4 regions of the Micromonospora sp. BL1 genome follow, and region 1 is predicted to be linked to each of the others. Evidence: riboswitches for the same ligand, from Rfam matches in the RefSeq annotation. Region 1 holds a riboswitch; each other region holds the start of a gene.
The links. A riboswitch is a leader RNA that binds a small molecule or an ion and turns the genes downstream of it on or off. The one in region 1 is predicted to bind cyclic di-AMP.

Region 1 (4,202 bases):
GCTCGCGCTGGAGCCCTTCGAGCCCACGCTGGTGCAGCCGTCGAGCATCGACGTACGCCTGGACCGGCTGTTCCGGGTCTTCAACAACCACCTCTACACGCACATCGACCCGTCGATCCAGCAGGACGACCTGACCTCGATGGTGGAGGTGCCGGAGGGGCAGCCGTTCGTGCTGCACCCGGGCGAGTTCGTGCTCGCCTCCACGCTTGAGGTGATCTCGCTGGGCGACCAGCTCGCCGGGCGGCTGGAGGGCAAGTCGAGCCTGGGCCGGCTGGGCCTGCTGACCCACTCGACGGCCGGCTTCATCGACCCGGGGTTCTCCGGCCACGTCACGCTGGAGCTGTCGAACGTGGCGAACCTGCCGATCACGCTCTGGCCGGGCATGAAGATCGGCCAGCTCTGCATCTTCCGGCTCTCCTCGCCGGCCGAGCACCCGTACGGCTCGGCCGTCTACGGCTCGCGTTACCAGGGGCAGCGCGGCCCGACGCCGAGCCGGTCCTGGCAGAGCTGGCGCACCTGGCCGACTCGCTGACACCAACGCCGGGGGCGCCGCGCCGAGGCCCCGCCGTCACCGGCGGAGCCCCGGAGCACGACCTCAGCCGGGACGGCCGTAGCTGTTGATGTCGCCGTCATCGACCCGCTTCATGGTGATGGGCTTGCCGGACTGGGAGGCGTGCACCACCCAGCCGTCGCCCACGTACATCGCCACGTGGTGCAGGTCGCTGTAGTAGAAGACGAGGTCACCGGCGCGCAGCTCGGCCCGGCTGATCCGCTTCGTCACGCCGTGCTGCTGGCGTGCGCTGTGCGGCAGTGAGACGCCGCCCTTGGCCCAGGCCGCCATGGTGAGGCCCGAGCAGTCGAAGTGGTCCGGTCCAGCCGCGCCCCAGACGTAGATCTTGCCGATCTGGGCGCAGGCGAACTTGACCGCCGCACCGGCCGGGCCGCCGGGGTAGCCGGACGGGCACGGCGCCGGGCGCAGCGGGCCGCCGCCACCCTTGCCGTACACCTTGAGCCGCAGCTTCTCCAGCTTGGCGATCTCGGCATCGATCTGCTTCTTCTTCGCCGCGAGCTGGGCCTCGGTACGTGCCAGGCCGGCGATCATCTCGTCCAGCGGCTTCTTCTTCGCCGCCAGTTCGTCGCGCAGCGCGGCGACGGAGCGCACCTGTTCGTGCTGGCGGTGCGCGAAGCGGTCGAGCAGTTCCAGGCCGTTGACCAGGTCACCGGGCGAGCGGCTGCCCAGCAGCGCGTTCACGGTGGAGAGGTTGTCGCCCTTGTAGGCGTCGGCGGCGAGCCCGCCGACCTGGCCGAGTGCGGCGTCCACCCGGGCCTGGAGGGGTGCGATCTGCCGGCCGAGCGCGTCGGCCTGCTTGCGCCGCACGGCGAGCTGCCCGCGTACGGCGTTGACCTGTTCGATGACCGGTTCGAGCTTGTTCCAGTCGCGGTCGATCTGGGCCTCGATCTCGGCGACCGAGGGTTCGGCGTGTGCCGCCGTGGCGCCGCCGGTCAGGACGACGGCGGTGCCGACCAGTGCGGCGAGGGCGGTGGTGAAGCGGGACCAGCGGGAACGCGGCGCGACGAAGGACCGGTCGACCGACCGGTTCGACGACGGCCGCGGGGCATGGAGTGCCACCGGGCGTCCGTACTCCTTCTTCCGTACCGCCTACCGGGTTAGCTGACGGATTCGGGCGGGAAGGGAGCCGCCCTACCGCATCGCTGCGGATTCACCCCAGGTACCTGGTTCCCCGGCTCGCCCGGAGGCGACTCGGCGGTGTCGGACCGTCACCGACCGGGTTGGACGGTGAGACGTGCGGCCGACGATTCACCAGAGTAGGGACCACCGTTATCGATCCGCAACTTCCAGCGCCGTGACACTCCGTACGCGATGCGGTGCCGCGCCCTGCGCGGAGGTGAAATTTTCTTTCAAGGCTGATTACCCACTGGAAAGGTATTGACCCTCACGGGTGTGCGGAGTGAGGGTGGAAACGCAGTGACCCCCATCCCTGTCCAGGAGGTTCGATGCACCTCTCCGCCCCGCCGTCGGGCAGACGGATACTGCTCGCCGCCGCCGTGGCGACAGCCACCGCGCTGGCGACGACCGGCCCGGTGACCGCCGCGCCGGACACGTCCGCGCCCGCGAGCGACCGGCAACAACAATACGCCGCCGCCGCGGCCGAGTACGGCGTGCCGCAGAACGTGCTGCTCGGCGTCTCCTATCTGGAGTCCCGCTGGGACACCCACACCGGGCAGCCCAGCACCAGCGGCGGCTACGGCCCGATGCACCTGACCGACGCCGCGCACATCCTCGCCATGCCGGGCAGCGCCCACGTCGACGAGGACGAGGACCCGCGCGGCGACGACGCCCGCCCGCTCAAGCTCGACCCGGCCACGGCCGCCGCGCCGAAGCGGGAGACCCCGCTGCCGCCCGCCTCGCTCCAGACGCTCGACGCGGCCGCCGCGCTGACCGGGCTCGACGCGGGGACGCTGCGGACCGACCCGGCCGCGAACATCCGCGGTGGCGCGGCGCTGCTGGCGTCGTACCAGAAGGCCGTGGGTGGGCCGGTCGGTGCCGGCACCGACCCGGCGGCCTGGTACGCCGCGGTGGCCCGGTACTCCGGCGCGGACACCTCCGACGCGGCGGCGGCCTTCGCCGACGAGGTGTACGACCAGCTCGGCCAGGGTGCCAGCCGGACCACCGACGACGGCCAGCGGGTCACGCTTCCCGCCACCGCCGCGCAGCCGGACCGTTCCCGCCTGGCCCGCCTCGGCCTGCGCAACGCCGAACGGCCGGACGGGCTGGAGTGCCCGGTCCGGCTGGCCTGCGAGTGGATCCCCGCGCCGTACGAGCAGCTCAGCGACGACCCGGGCGACTACGGCAACCACGACCTGGGCGACCGGCCGAAGCAGCAGAAGATCGAGTACATCGTCATCCACGACACCGAGGGCTACTTCGGCCCGAGCGTCGACCTGGTGAAGCGGGCCGACTACCTGGGCTGGCACTACACGCTGCGCTCGGTGGACGGCTACATCGCCCAGCACATCAAGACCAAGGACGTGGGCTGGCACGCCGGCAACTGGTACGTCAACGCGAAGTCCATCGGCCTGGAGCACGAGGGCTTCGCCGGTCAGGGCACCTGGTACACGGAGGCGATGTACCGCACCTCCGCCAAGCTGGTGCGCCACCTCGCGCTGAAGCTCGGCATCCCGATGGACCGGCAGCACATCATCGGCCACGACAACGTGCCCGGCATCACCGCCGCCAACGTGGGCGGCATGCACTGGGACCCGGGACCGTACTGGGACTGGTCGCACTACTTCGACCTGATGAAGGCGCCGTTCCGCGGCACCGGCACGCCCCGGACCGGCCTGGTCACCATCGACCCGGACTTCGCCACCAACCGGCCCGCGTTCACCGGCTGCAACCAGCAGCCTCCCGGCGTCCCGACGCCCCGGCCGCCGGCCGAGCCGTGCCCGTCGCGCGGTTCCTCGGCCGTGATCCTGCGGACCGCGCCGAGCCCGGACGCCCCGCTCGTCAACGACCTCGGGCTGCGCCCGGACGGCACGCCGGACACCATGTACATCTCCGACCACGGCGCCCGCGCCTCGGCCGGCCAGACGTACGCCCTCGCCGGCCGCCAGGGCGACTGGACGGCGATCTGGTACCTCGGCCAGAAGGCGTGGTTCCTCAACCCGGCCTCCGCGCCGACGGCCAAGTGGGCCACCGGCTTCGTCGTGACGCCGCGGCCCGGCAAGGCCACCATCCCGGTGTACGGGCGGGCCTACCCGGAGCAGGCCGCCTACCCGGACACCATCCCGTACCAGGCCATCTCGCCGCTGCAGTACACGTTCGCCGCCGGCCAGCGGTACGCGGTCGGCGGGGTGCTGCCCGGCGAGTACTACCGGGCGGTCTCGTTCGACGGTTCCGCACCGGGTGACCGGACCGTGGTCCGCGGCGAGAACCGCTACGTGCAGGTCCAGTTCGGTCACCGGATCATGTTCGTGAACCTGGACGACGTGCTGATCCTGCCGTCCCCGGTCGGCGCGCCGCGCTGAACCGTCACCGCACACGGGAAGGCCCCCGGTCCGTGTGGACCGGGGGCCTTCCCGCTGTCAGGGGTTGCGGGTCAGCTGACCCGGACGAAGCCGGCGAGCGGCTGGGTGTTGATGCTCGACACCTGGACCGGTTTGCCGGTACGTGGCGCGTG
Region 2 (4,202 bases), on a different contig from region 1:
CTGCTCCGACTCACGGCTCGCCGCCGAGATCATCTTCGACCGCGGTCTCGGTGACCTCTTCGTGGTGCGTACGGCCGGGCACACCGCCGGGCCGGAGGTGCTCGGCAGCGTCGAGTACGCGGTCACCGTGCTCGGCACGCCGCTCGTGGTGGTGCTCGGGCACGACTCGTGCGGCGCGGTCCAGGCCGCCCGGGAGGGGTTCCGGACCGGGGCCGCCCTGGTCGGGCACCTGGGCGCGGTGGTGGACGCGGTATCGCCCAGCCTGCTGCGCGCCTCCCGCCAGGGCGTCAACGACCTCGACGGCATCATCGACGTGCACATCGCGCAGACCGTCGAGACGCTGCTGGCCCGCTCCGCCGTGCTGGCCGAGCGGGTGGCGGCCGGGCGGTGCACGGTGGTGGGCATGTCGTACCGGCTCGCCGGCGGCGAGGTGCGGACCGTGGCGCAGTCCCCGGCCCCGCTGCCCGCTCCGGCGGCGCCCGCCGACCCGGCGCTGGCCGGCTGAGCCGCCGGGAAGACGAAAAGGGGCCGCCCGAGGGCGGCCCCTTTTACCGTGTCCGGGTCAGAGCAGCGACATGTGGACGTGGTCGGTGTGGTTCGACGGTCCGCTGTACGAACTCCAGCCGGTGGCCGGGAACCAGATCTGCCGGTTCCAGATGACGTAGTAGATGCCCAGCCGGTCGGCGTTGCGGATGAGGAACGCGGCGACCTCGTTGCCGTACCGGCGGGTGTCGTTGTTGTGCCAGGGCGCGAAGCCGCTGTTCTGGAGCGACCAGTCGCACGCCTTGCCCTTGGGGTGCTCCCACGGCCCGCCGGGCCGGTAGCAGCCCACGAAGCGCTTGAAGCCCGCGCGCCGGACCTCCTTGTACGCGTGCAGCGTGCGCGGGGTGACGCAGCCCGACGTGGTGGGGTCGTCCTCGCTGCACGACTCGGCCTTCCAGCCGCCGTCGGCCGTGCGGCCGGGGGCGATCTTGGCGACCGGTGAGGTGGCGGAGACCAGGCCGCCGGTGAAGCCGAGACCGCCGACGAGCTTCAGCGCGCGCTCGGCCTGCACCTTCTCGCGCTCCATCGCGTTCTTCTGCTTCTCCTGCTCGCGCACCTCGGCGTCGAGCGCGATCTTGGCCTGCTCGGCGCGGGTCTTGACCGCGTTGATGGCGGCCAGGCGCTGCGCGTTGAGGAGGTTCAGCTCGTCCAGGGCGTTGACCCGGCGGACGAACGAGTCGGGTGAGTTGCTCTCCAGCAGCATCGCCATGGCGCCCATCCGGCCGGTCCGGTAGGACTGGGCGGCGAGCTGGTTGACCTGCGGGCTGAGCGCGTCGAGTTCGGCCTGTGCCGTCTTCACCTCGGCCGCCAGCCGCCGCTGGCGGTCCTGCGACTTGGCGAGCTTCGCCTTGGCCTGGAGGAAGTTCCGGTTGGCGGCGTCGATCGCCTCGGTGATGAGCGGCGGTTCGCCGTCCTCCTCGTGCCCCGAGGGGGTGCCGGGTGCCGCCGCGGTGGGGGCCGCGGTCGCCGGGGCCGGCCCGGCCAGCACTGCCAGCGAGGTCAGCACGGCCACCACGGGTGTCAGCCAGCGGCGCAGGGGTGCCGTCACAGTGTTCCCTTCCGTCGGCCGCCGACCGGGTTAGCTGACGGGTTCGGGACGGAAGTGGCCCCTACCGCTGTCGCGGATTCACCCCATGTACCTGGTTCCCCGGCTCGCCCGCGGGCGATTGGGCGGCGGCACCGCTGGCGCCGGTGCGCGCCTTCGGCGGTGACCGGCAGCGAGGTTACCTGACAGCACTCCTGAGGATCTACGTCCGGAAGCCGACCAATAGCGAGATTTCGCCGTGGCGCACCGTGACCAGCGTCGCGTTTGAGATCGATGGTCACGCTGCGGAGTGTCACCATGCGGCCTCCGTGCTCTTCCCGCCGCCGAGCGCCTCCAGCGCGTCGTCCCGTCCGGCCGGCGGCCGGGCCGCGGGTGGCGCCGGCTCCGCGCCGCGCGAGCGCCGTCCGGCGGTGGTCACGACCGCGGCCAGTCCGGTCGTCAGCGGTACGGCGGCGATCAGGCCGAGCGTGGCCACCGCGCTGCGGACGATCTCCTGGGCGAGGAACTCGCTCGTGAGGATCTCGCTCACCGGGCGGGAGTCGGCGACCAGCAGGAGCAGCAGCGGCAGCGAGGCGCCCGCGTACGCCAGCACGATGGTGTTGACGGTGGACGCGATGTGCGCCCGGCCGACCCGGGTCGCGGCCCGGTAGAGCTGCCGCCGGGACAGGCCGGGGTTGGCGTGCGCCAGTTCGGTGACGGTGGCCGCCTGGGTGACCGTGACGTCGTCCAGCACGCCCAGCGAGCCGATGATGATGCCGGCCAGCAGCAGGCCGTGCAGGTCCACGTCGCCCTGGAACATGGACAGCGTGGTGGCGTCCTCGCTGCCGAATCCGGTCAGGTGGGTGGCGGACGTGGCGAGCAGGCCGAGCACGCCGGTGACCACCAGGCTGCCGAGCGTGCCGAGCACCGCCACCGACGTCTGCGCGGTGACGCCGTGGGTCAGGTAGAGCACCACGAACATGATCAACGCGGCGCCCACGATCGCCACCAGCAGCGGAGGCTGACCGGCGCCGATGCCCGGCAGCACGAAGCCGAGCAGGATGGCGAAGCTGGCCACCAGGCCGCCGAGCGCGGCGAGACCGCGCCAGCGGCCGAACGCCACGATCGCGGCGGCGAAGAGCACCATCAGCCAGATCAGTGGCGTGCCGCGCTGGTGTTCGGCGATGTTGTAGGACTTCACCGCCGGGTCGGCCGGGTCGGTCAGCTCGACCAGGACGACCTCGTCGCCGACCGCGACCCGGGGTGCGCCCGGCCCGGCCGGGATCGGTGTCTCGACCTGCCGGCCCGCGTCCGGGCCCTGCTCGACGGTCGCCGTCACCGTGCCGCAGGGGCCACCTGCGCCGTCCGGGGACTCCGGGGTCGGCGGGCAGGGTTCGGTGACCACCCGGGTCACGGTGCCGTGGTAGCGGGGGACGTCCGCGCCGCCGACCGGCTCCCGGTCCTGCCGGGGCCAGAGCACCAGCGCCGCGATCACGGTGATCACGAACAGCGGCACCACCACGGCGACGAGCAGCCGTCGTACGCCCGGCGGCGCGGCGGGTGCGGGGTGGGTGTGGTCGGCACCCATGGCGTCTCTCCCAACGGTCGCGGCGACGCCTGGTCCGCCGGACCGGTCTGGTCACCCGGCCGGCGTGGACGTGTCGACCACGTCCGGGTCGTCGCCCGGCCATGGTAGGCAACCCGGCCGGGCGCTTCCGGGCACCGTGACCGTGACGCGCTCCGCGCGGATCAGCCCAGGCCGGCCCGGCGTCGCCGGTACTCGTCCTCGTCGATCTCGCCGCGGGCGTACCGCTCGTCCAGGATGCGCCTGGCCGTCGTCGGGCCCAGGTACTGCGGGCCGGTCCACCGCACGGCCGCCCAGACGAGCCCCGCCAGCACCGCGAGCACCAGCAGGGACCAGATCCACATCCAGCCCATCATCGGGCTCTGCCACATCATCGGGCCGCCCTCCGTCCGTCGCCGCGGGTCCGCCGGGCCGGCCTGCCCGCCACTTCGACGGTACGACCGGCACGACCGCGTCGGCGCGGGTCGATGTGCCCCGCTACGAGGGCCGGAGGTCCCGCTCAGCCGCGCTTCATCAGGCGGCCGACGGCGGCCATCATCTCGGTCGCCATCTCGTCGGCCCGGCCCTCGGCGGCGCCCTCGTGCATGCAGTGCCGGGCGTGGCCGTCGAGCAGGCCCAGGCCGACCTTGTCCAGCGCCGCCTGGATGGCCGAGATCTGGGTCAGCACGTCGATGCAGTATCGGTCGTCCTCGACCATCTTCTCGATGCCACGGACCTGGCCCTCGATCCGGCGGAGCCGGGCGAGGAGTTGGTCCTTGCTGGCGGTGTAGCCCCGGGTCGGGCTGGACGGCGCGGTCATGAAACCGAGGATAGCGTACCCCTCGGGGGTATGCTAACGTTCCGAACGTACCCCTGGGGGGTATCAGATCGGAGGGCGAGATGGAGACCACCTACCAGGTGAGCGGCATGACCTGCGGGCACTGCGTCAACTCGGTGAGCACCGAGCTGAGCGCACTGCCGGGCGTCACCGACGTCCAGGTCGACCTGGCCAGCGGCCGGGTCACCGTCACCAGTCAGAACCCGCTGGACGCGGACGCGGTCCGCGCGGCG
Region 3 (4,202 bases), on a different contig from region 1:
TCGCCGTCGAGCAGGTCGGTGCCGGTGCTCACGCCGGCGTTGTTGACCAGCAGCGTCACGTCACCGGCCCGCTCGGCGGCGGCGGCCACCGACGCTGGGTCGGTGATGTCGAGGCGTACCGGGGTGACGCCGGGCAGGTCCACGGTGTCCGGGTTGCGGGCGCCGGCCCAGACGGTGGCGCCGCGCGCGACGAGTTCGGCGGCCAGGTGCCGGCCGAAGCCGCGGTTGGCGCCGGTGACCAGGGCGGTGCTTCCAGCGATCTTCATGGTCTCGCTCCGAGGTGTGGTGGGGAAGGGAGGTCAGGCGGACAGCAGGCCCGGACCGGGCAGGACGGCCAGTTCGCCGGGCGGTACGTCGTGCCCGGCGTCGCAGCGCAGCCGCGCGTGCACCGGCGCGCCGCACTCGTCGTGGGCCACCCGGACCGCCGGGCCGGCCTCGTCGGCGGCGTACGCGTCGCCCCACTGCCGCAGCGCGACGAGCACCGGGATCAGGTCGCTTCCCTTCGCAGTGAGCACGTACTCGTCGCGGGTGCGCTGCCCGGGCTCGCGGTAGGGACGCCGGTCGAGCAGCCCGTCGGCGACGAGCTGCTTGAGGCGTGCGGCGGCCACCGGCTCGCTGACGCCGACCCGCCGGGCGAAGTCGTCGAAGCGGCGGGTGCCGAACGACGCCTCCCGCAGCAGGAGCAGCGTGGTGCGGTTGCCGACCACCTCGAGCGCCCGGGCGATCGAGCAGTTGGCGGTGGACCAGGAGTCACGCTGCGCAAGGAGGTCCGTCATGGCGTCGACGGTACCCCCCTGACTTAAGGAACCAAAAGTCAGCTACCTCACAGCTGGCCGGGGAAGAAACCGTGCCGGGCCAGCGGCTCGACGATCTGGTGCTCCTCGTACGACAGGTGCGACAGCAACGTGTCGGTGAGCAGGTCCACCGCCTCCTGGAGTCCGGTGAAGTCGCCGGGCCGGCGGACCAGCTCCACGAGTGCCCGGTCCACGCTCTCCACCACGCCGTGGATCACCACGTGCTCCTCCTCCAGGCGGTCCAGCACGGCGGCCAGCCCGGCCTCGGATCGGCGCAGGTGCGGGAAGATCGAGGCGTCCTCCAGCCCGTGGTGCTGGGTGACCATCGTGCAGTAGGCCGCGCAGTACGCCCCGAGCGTCCAGTTGTTCTGCCGCATGGTCATCTCGTTCAGCGCGGCCCGCGCCCGGCCCGGCGTGACCGAGCCCTGCTTGACCTGTTCCAGCAGGTCGCGCACCTGGGCCAGCTCCTGGCGCAGATGGTCGTGCACGTCCACCAGGTGCTGCCCGGCGGCGACCAGCTCCCGCACGGCGGGCGCGACCTCCTGGCCGAAGATCTGGATCGCGCGCGGCTCGTCGCTGCCGAGGATGAACGTGGTGATGCCGTGCTCCAGCGTGAGCCCGGCCAGTTCCTCCACCCACTGCTCCGGCGGCCCGGCCAGGAAACCGGCCGACGAACGGGCGAACGTGCCGGTCACGTTGAGCATGCGGCGGATCGCGGCCGGGTCGCGCCCGGCGGCCTGGGCACCCTCGTCGACGAGCGCGTTCAGGGCGGGCAGCTCGTCGGGGCCCTTCGGCAGGTACGACAGGGACGGCAGCCAGCCGTCCGCGGCGCGGCCCACCAGGCGCAGCATGCGCGGCTTGTACGCGCCGACCCAGATGCCCACCGGGTGCGCCGGCGCCGGCCCGCGCTTGGCACCGACCACCCGGTAGTGCTCGCCGTCGACCCGGATCATGCCGCGCCGGTCGGTGTCCCAGACCTCGCGGATCACCCGGATCGCCTCGTCCAGGGCTTCGACGGCGGCGCCGGGGGACAGGCGCCGCCCGCCGGTCGCCTCGATCGCGTCCCAGAACGCGCCCGCGCCGAGCCCCAGCTCGACCCGGCCGCCGGTGAGCAGGTCCAGGCTGGCGATGCTGCGGGCCAGCACCACCGGCTGGCGCAGCGGCAGGTTGAGTACGTTGCCGGCCAGGCGGATGCGCTCGGTGGCGGCGCCCACGTAGGACATCAGCGTCCAGGTGTCCAGGAAGCCCGGCTGGTACGGGTGGTCCTGGAACGTGACCAGGTCCAGCCCGACCTGCTCGCAGAGCCGGGCGAGCGCCACCACCTGGTCGGGCTGCCCGGCGGCGGGGGTGAGGAAGCCGCCGAAGGTCAGCTCGTGTCCGTGATCGGTCATCCGTCCCGTCCTCCCGTGATCTTGCCTGGCCCTGCCACCGTAGCGCCGCCGCCGGTAGCCCGGCCGGGTGAAGAGCATCACAAGAAGTGGACGATCGTCGCAAAACGCTCCTAGCGTCGGTTTCGTTCGCAGACGCGGACACCGCGGGCCGGAAACGCCAAATCCCGCCGCCGTCCCCGGTAACCGAACCTCGCGCGGGAGCGGGGGAACCACGCGTTCCACGGTGCATCGTCACCTCGGGGTGAAGCCGCCACCGGCGGCCGGGCTCCTCGGCCCGAACCCGACAGCTCACCTCGTCGGCGTGGAGGAATCCACATGGCAACTGAATACTCAGCCCGAAGCCGCCGTACCGCTCTCGGGGCGGTTCTGGCCGGCGCCGCCGTCGGCGCCGCGACCCTCTTCGGCCCGGCCGACCCGGCCAGCGCGGGCGTCAACTGGGACGCGGTCGCGCGCTGCGAGTCAGGCGGCAACTGGAAGATCAACACCGGCAACGGCTACTACGGCGGGCTCCAGTTCTCCCGCGCCACCTGGAACGGCTACGGCGGCAAGAAGTACGCCGCCCGCGCCGACCTGGCCAGCCGCTCCGAGCAGATCGCCGTCGCCGAGAAGGTGCTGCGCGGTCAGGGCATCGGCGCGTGGCCGGTCTGCGGCAGGAAGGGCGGCTCGGCGAACGCCGGGTCGGCCGGGGCCGGCGAGCGGGCCACCACGAAGGCCACTCCGCGCAAGGCCGCCCCGGAGCGGCCGGCCCCGCGCAGGGCCGCGCCGGAGCGGCCCGCGACGAAGGCCGCGCCGCAGCCCACGAGCGGTGCCGGGACGTACGTGGTCCGGCGCGGGGACACCCTGTCGGAGATCGCCGTGGCGCAGCGCGTCGACGGCGGCTGGCGTGCCCTGCACGAGCGCAACCGGGCAGTGGTCGGCGACGACCCGGGCCTGATCTTCCCCGGTCAGCGGCTGCGCCTGCGCTGACAGCGGCCGGAGAACGCCCGGCCGGTCCGTCCGGCCGGGCGTTCACCCGTCCGCGACACGCCGCGTCGCCGGTGTCCGGCCTGCTCGCGGCGCCGGGGCGCGGCCCGCGACAGCCGGTGACCGCGATTCGTCGGAGCCGGTTGCTAGGGTCACGGTGCTCGGCTAAGACGTGAAGAAAGCGCGGAAATGACCAACGACCCGTTCTCGGCGGCCGCGAGCCTCGACGAGCTGCTGACCCGCACGCAGCAGGCGCTCACCGCGATGCGCTCCCGGGCCTCGGCGCACGCCGACGGCGAGCCGGGCGACCTGCTCCGCGCCGAGGGCACGGCCGCCGGCGGGCGGGTCCGCGCGGTCGCCGTCCAGGGTGGCCGGCTGGATTCCGTGACGGTCGACCCGGAGCTGGCCGGCGAGCGCCTCGACGTCCTCTGCGGACACCTCGTCACCGCCGCCAACGCCGCGCTGTCCGAGCTGGACGCCCAGGTCAGCGCGTCGGCGCGGGCCGACGCCGACGCGCTCGCCGCACGGCTCGGCACCATGGGCGACCAGGCCGAGCTGTTCGGCCGCGCGATGCACGAGGCGGCCGCGCGGATCCACCGCGACCGCGGCACCCCGTCCCGGGCCGGCCGCCCGGCCTGACCCGACGGCCGCGTGGCGCCGCGACCCCGCGACGCCCGGCACGGCCCGGCCGGCACGACGAGGCTCTGGCACGACGAGGCTCTGGCACGACGAGGCTCTGGCACGACGAGGCGGCCGGCCGCCGGGAGGACGACGACCGGCCGCGCTACGCCACGGTCAGCTCAGGGTGACCGCGGTGTCGTCGACGACGAAGGACGTCTGCAACGAGCTGTCCTCCACGCCGCTGAACGAGATGGTCGCCGTGGTGCCCGCGAGCGACGAGATGTCGAAGGACCGCTGCACGTAGCCGGTGGCCTTGTTCAGGTTGGAGTAGGTGGCCAGCGTGGTGCTGCCCGCCTTGACGGTGAGCTTGTCGTACGCGGTGCTGGTGGTCGACTCCGCGCTGTCGACGTGCAGCCAGAAGCTCAACGTCGCC
Region 4 (4,202 bases), on a different contig from region 1:
GTCGAACGCGAGACCGGCCCGGCGGCGTGCCTCCTCGGCGGCGCTGCCGACCAGGTCGGTGGCGTCGTCGGCCAGGCCGGAGGAGCTGCGGCGGGCGGTACGGGTGGCGTCGCGCACGCTGTCACCGGCGGAACCGGCGGCGGAGAGCAGGTGCTGCCACGCCTGGTCGGCGACCCGCTCGGCCTTGCCCCGGCGGTCCAGCAGGTTGGATCCGAACATCGTTCTACCTCCTCGGGTGCCGAAGGCCGGCGGCCACTTCGGACTCCGGTGTCCATCCGGCGGGTTCACTGTCTCGGGCAGTGCCCCACCGGCACGCCTGGCAAACCATGTCCGGGTCACGGGCGGCCCGGGCAGCGAACGGGACGAACCACCCGAACGCGCCGGACCGGTGCCCACGGGACGTGCGTGCGCCCGCTACCCTGGTCGGCGGATCGGCCGGGCCCGCCCGGCCGCAGGGTTGGCCGCGGCCCGCCCTGAAGGGGAAACTGGAACCCGGAGGTCCGGATTGGGTACGCCCAGGTGTGCCCAGTTCGCGAATTGCTCATCCCGGGGGGTGGCGACCGGGCCGTCGGAGGAATACGCTCGGTCGCGGCCCGCGTACTGATGAGGCGCCCGTCATGGGCGAGTGGAGGTGCTCGCGTGAGCCTGTCGATCGTGAAGTCGGTGCGGCCGGGTGGTGTCGTCCAGATCGCGCCCCGTGGGGAGATCGACGTCGACACCGCGTACGAGGTGCGGGAAGCGATCGCCGAAGTGCTCGCGAAGGGCCGCCCCTCGCGGATCGAGCTGAACATGCGGCTCGTCACGTTCATCGACTCGGTCGGCATCAGCGCCATGGTCGCGGGCTTCCAGACCTGCGAGGTCAGCGGCGTCAAGCTGGTGGTCACCGAGCCGAGCCGGTTCGTGCACCGGCAGCTCTGGGTGACCGGCCTGCTCGGCCTGTTCGGCGCGCCCGAGCCGTGGTTCGCCGACGACACCCCCGAGGTGCTGCCCGGCGCCTGAGCGCCGTTCACACCCCCTGCTGCCAGGGGACCTTCTACCCGTTGCCAGTCCGGCGTCGGTACGGGACGATCGTCGCGACGCACGACGGCGAGGGGGCCCGCTTGCAGAGCAGCGACAGCTTCAGCTACACCGTGCAGGCCCGGTGCACCCGGGCCGAGGCGGTGGCGCTACTGGGTGACCTGAGTCGCCAGGGCGAGCTGCATCCGCTGATCGTCCGGGTCCGGAAGCTGCCGGCCCGGCCGGGCGCGCTGGCCAGCTACGCGATCACCGACCGGCTGCAACTCGGCCCGCTGCACTTCCCGGTCACGTACCAGGCGGACGTGTTGATCGCCGGCGAGGACGAGGTGGTCACCGTGGCGCGGCAGCAGCCCGCGACGACGGTACGCAACCACACCCGCCTGCGCGACGAGCCCGACGGCACGGTACGCATCGACGTGGAGATCACGCTCACCGCACCGGCACCGCTGTTCGGGTACGCGTTCCGCCAGGCCCGGGCGGCTCACCTGGGCCTGGCGGCGCGTCTCGGAGCGACCCTGGAGGGCCGGCCGGCCTGATCCGGCCGCCCTCCAGGGCGCGCTCAGTACACCGACAGGTGCACGTGGTTGGTGTGGTCGCTGGACGGGTCGCCGTTGCCGCCGCTGTACGACTTCCACCCGCTGCTGGGCAGCCAGATCTGCTTGAACCAGATCACGTAGAGCACGGCGAGCGGGTCGGCGTTGCGCACGAAGTACGCGGCCAGGTTGTTGCCGTACGTCCGGTCGCCGCCGGTGGCCACGCCGCCGAAGCCGCTCTTCTGCGCGGCGAAGTCGCAGGCGCGCCCCTTCGGGTGCTCACCCGAGCCGCTGGGCCGGTGGCAGGAGACGTACCGGGTGAAGCCCGCCGCCTTGGCCTGTTGCAGCGCGTGCAGCGTGCGTGGGGTGATGCAGCCGTTCGCCGGGGTCGGGTCGTTGACGCTGCACGACTCCGACGGCCAGGAGCCGTCCGAGTTGCGCGGCGCGGGCTTCGCGTTCTTGCTGGAGGTGCCCTGGACGCTGCCACCGCCGCTGCTGCTGCGCGAGGCCCGGTCGTTCGCCACCTCGAGGGCACGCTCGGCCTGCTCCTTGCGCTTGCCCATCACCGCCACCTGCTTGCGCTGCTCGCGGATCTCGCCGTCGAGCTCGGTGCGGGTGCGGGTGGCCTCGTCACGGGTCGCGATCAGGTCGCGCAGCGTGCGGTCCTCGTGCGCGGCGACCTGCTCCAGCGCGGCGGCCCGGTCCATGAAGCCCTCCGGGCTGCTGCTGCCGAGCAGCGCCCCGGCGGTGCCGAGGCGGCCGTTGCGGTACGCCACGGCGGCGATCTCGCCGACCTTGGCGTCCCGAACGGCCAGTTCGGCGCCGACCGTCTTGAGTTGTTCGTTGAGTTGCTTCTGCCGGTTCACCGACCGGTTGAGCGCGGCCTTCGCCTCCAGCCAGCCCTTGCTGGCCGCGTCGAGCTGGGCGCGCAGTTCGGGCGTGCCGCCCTCGTCGTCGCCGGGCGCGGCGGCGAGCAGGCCGGTCGCGGGTGCCGCCGAGGCGGGGGAGGCCGGAACGGTCGCGACGCCGAGGGTCAGCGTCGCGACGAGCAGGGCCGCCAACCGGGCGGCCGTCCGTCGTACAGGTGCCACTGGGGGCATTCACACGTCCTTCCGTCAGCGCCGACCGGGTTAGCTGACGGGTTCGGGACGGAAGATCCCTACCGCTGACGCGGATGCACCCCACGTACGTGGTTCCCCGGCTCGTCCCTGCGGACGATTAGGCGACGGCCGCCCCACCGGGGCCGGTGGCGCCCGCGGGTGCGGCCGCGACCGAGACTACCGGCGCTGCCCGGGCACGGCTCCGTGGAGCAGTGCCACTAGGCGGGGCAAAACCGGCATAAGACTACATTAGCCACAGTGATTTAAGTGTGTCCTAATCACCACTCGGTCTGTCCGCACACTCCGGCCGACGCTCCGGGTTCGACCTGCAACGTGGCGTGATCGATGGAGAAGTCCTCGTGCAGGGCGGCCCGCGCGGCGGCCAGCACGCCGGCCGGGTCCACGCCCGGGTCGGTGGTCAGGTGCGCCGAGGCCACCTCCATGCCCGAGGTGAGCGTCCAGACGTGCAGGTCGTGCACCTCGGCCACGCCGGGTACGGCGGCCAGCCGGTCGTGCACGGCGGTCACCTGGAGGTGTTCCGGCGCGGCCTGCACCAGGATGCGCAGCGCGGCCCGGCCGAGCCGCCAGGTGCGCGGCAGGATGAACAGGCCGATCCCGACGGCGACCAGCGGGTCCGCCCACCACCAGTCGGTCACCGCGATGACCAGGGCGGCGGCGATCACGCCGAGCGAGCCGAGCAGGTCGCCGAGCACCTCCAGGTACGCCCCGCGCAGGTTGATGCTCTCCTTCGACCCGGCGCGCAGCAGCGCGAACGCGACGATGTTGGCGAGCAGGCCGAGCACCGCCACCACCAGCATCGGGCCGGCCAGCACCTCCGGCGGCTCGCCGAAGCGGCGTACCGCCTCGACCAGGACGTAGATGGCGACGGCGCCGAGCAGCACGGCGTTGGCGAGGGCGGCGAGCACCTCCAGCCGGTAGAGCCCGAACGTGCGCTGCGGGTCGGTGCCGGCCCGGCGGGTGGCGGTGATCGCCGCGAGGGCCATGCCGATGCCGAGGACGTCGGTGAACATGTGCCCGGCGTCGGAGAGCAGCGCCAGCGAGCCGGTGGTGAAGGCGGCCACCGCCTCGACCACCATCAGGGCGGCGAGCAGCGCGAACGCGGCCCAGAGGCGGCCCCGGTGGCGGTGTGCCGCGTTGGCCACCGCACCGCTGTGGTCATGACCTGCGCCCACGCCAACACCCTCCCTGCCGCGTACCGGCCCGGCCCAATGTATGTTCACATCGCTATGTATGCAAGTGAACTGTGGGTGGCGGCGGGGCCGGTCACCCCACCGGGTCGAGCGTGGTGAGGCGCTGGGTCGCCCGGGACAGCGCCACGTAGAGCGTGCGGACGCCCGAGCCGGGATCGGCCCGGATCTCACCCGGCGCCACCAGCACCACGCCGTCGTACTCCATGCCCTTGGCCTGAAGGCTGGTGACGACCTGGAGGCGGCCCGCGCCGAGCCCGCCCAGCCAGCCCGCCACCTCGTCCCGGCGCGGCACCGGCGTGATCACGCCGACGGTGCCCTCCACCTGCGCGAGCAGCGCCTCG

Region 2: another riboswitch for cyclic di-AMP. It lies ahead of EAD96_RS12915 (hypothetical protein); the one in region 1 lies ahead of EAD96_RS30100 (NlpC/P60 family protein).
Region 3: another riboswitch for cyclic di-AMP. It lies ahead of EAD96_RS23230 (transglycosylase family protein); the one in region 1 lies ahead of EAD96_RS30100 (NlpC/P60 family protein).
Region 4: another riboswitch for cyclic di-AMP. It lies ahead of EAD96_RS30480 (hypothetical protein); the one in region 1 lies ahead of EAD96_RS30100 (NlpC/P60 family protein).

Annotation. Positions count from the first base shown of each region.
Region 1 covers NZ_RCVK01000411.1:19,432-23,633, forward strand. Annotated here, with positions in the region: gene dcd (dCTP deaminase) at 1-532, shown strand, start outside; gene EAD96_RS30100 (NlpC/P60 family protein) at 596-1,630, opposite strand; cyclic di-AMP (ydaO/yuaA leader) riboswitch at 1,644-1,778, opposite strand; gene EAD96_RS30105 (N-acetylmuramoyl-L-alanine amidase) at 2,017-4,050, shown strand; gene EAD96_RS30110 (C40 family peptidase) at 4,122-4,202, opposite strand, start outside.
Region 2 covers NZ_RCVK01000222.1:20,343-24,544, forward strand. Annotated here, with positions in the region: gene EAD96_RS12910 (carbonic anhydrase) at 1-505, shown strand, start outside; gene EAD96_RS12915 (hypothetical protein) at 563-1,591, opposite strand; cyclic di-AMP (ydaO/yuaA leader) riboswitch at 1,595-1,726, opposite strand; gene EAD96_RS12920 (YibE/F family protein) at 1,881-3,155, opposite strand; gene EAD96_RS12925 (SHOCT domain-containing protein) at 3,317-3,526, opposite strand; gene EAD96_RS12930 (metal-sensitive transcriptional regulator) at 3,652-3,951, opposite strand; gene EAD96_RS12935 (heavy-metal-associated domain-containing protein) at 4,032-4,202, shown strand, end outside.
Region 3 covers NZ_RCVK01000308.1:8,376-12,577, forward strand. Annotated here, with positions in the region: gene EAD96_RS23215 (SDR family oxidoreductase) at 1-266, opposite strand, end outside; gene EAD96_RS23220 (helix-turn-helix domain-containing protein) at 300-776, opposite strand; gene EAD96_RS23225 (LLM class flavin-dependent oxidoreductase) at 824-2,185, opposite strand; cyclic di-AMP (ydaO/yuaA leader) riboswitch at 2,357-2,502, shown strand; gene EAD96_RS23230 (transglycosylase family protein) at 2,501-3,151, shown strand; gene EAD96_RS23235 (YbaB/EbfC family nucleoid-associated protein) at 3,338-3,787, shown strand; gene EAD96_RS23240 (M4 family metallopeptidase) at 3,944-4,202, opposite strand, start outside.
Region 4 covers NZ_RCVK01000416.1:49,847-54,048, reverse strand. Annotated here, with positions in the region: gene EAD96_RS30495 (hypothetical protein) at 1-219, opposite strand, end outside; gene EAD96_RS30490 (STAS domain-containing protein) at 640-999, shown strand; gene EAD96_RS30485 (SRPBCC family protein) at 1,101-1,553, shown strand; gene EAD96_RS30480 (hypothetical protein) at 1,577-2,650, opposite strand; cyclic di-AMP (ydaO/yuaA leader) riboswitch at 2,655-2,785, opposite strand; gene EAD96_RS30475 (cation diffusion facilitator family transporter) at 2,929-3,843, opposite strand; gene EAD96_RS30470 (AAA family ATPase) at 3,935-4,202, opposite strand, start outside.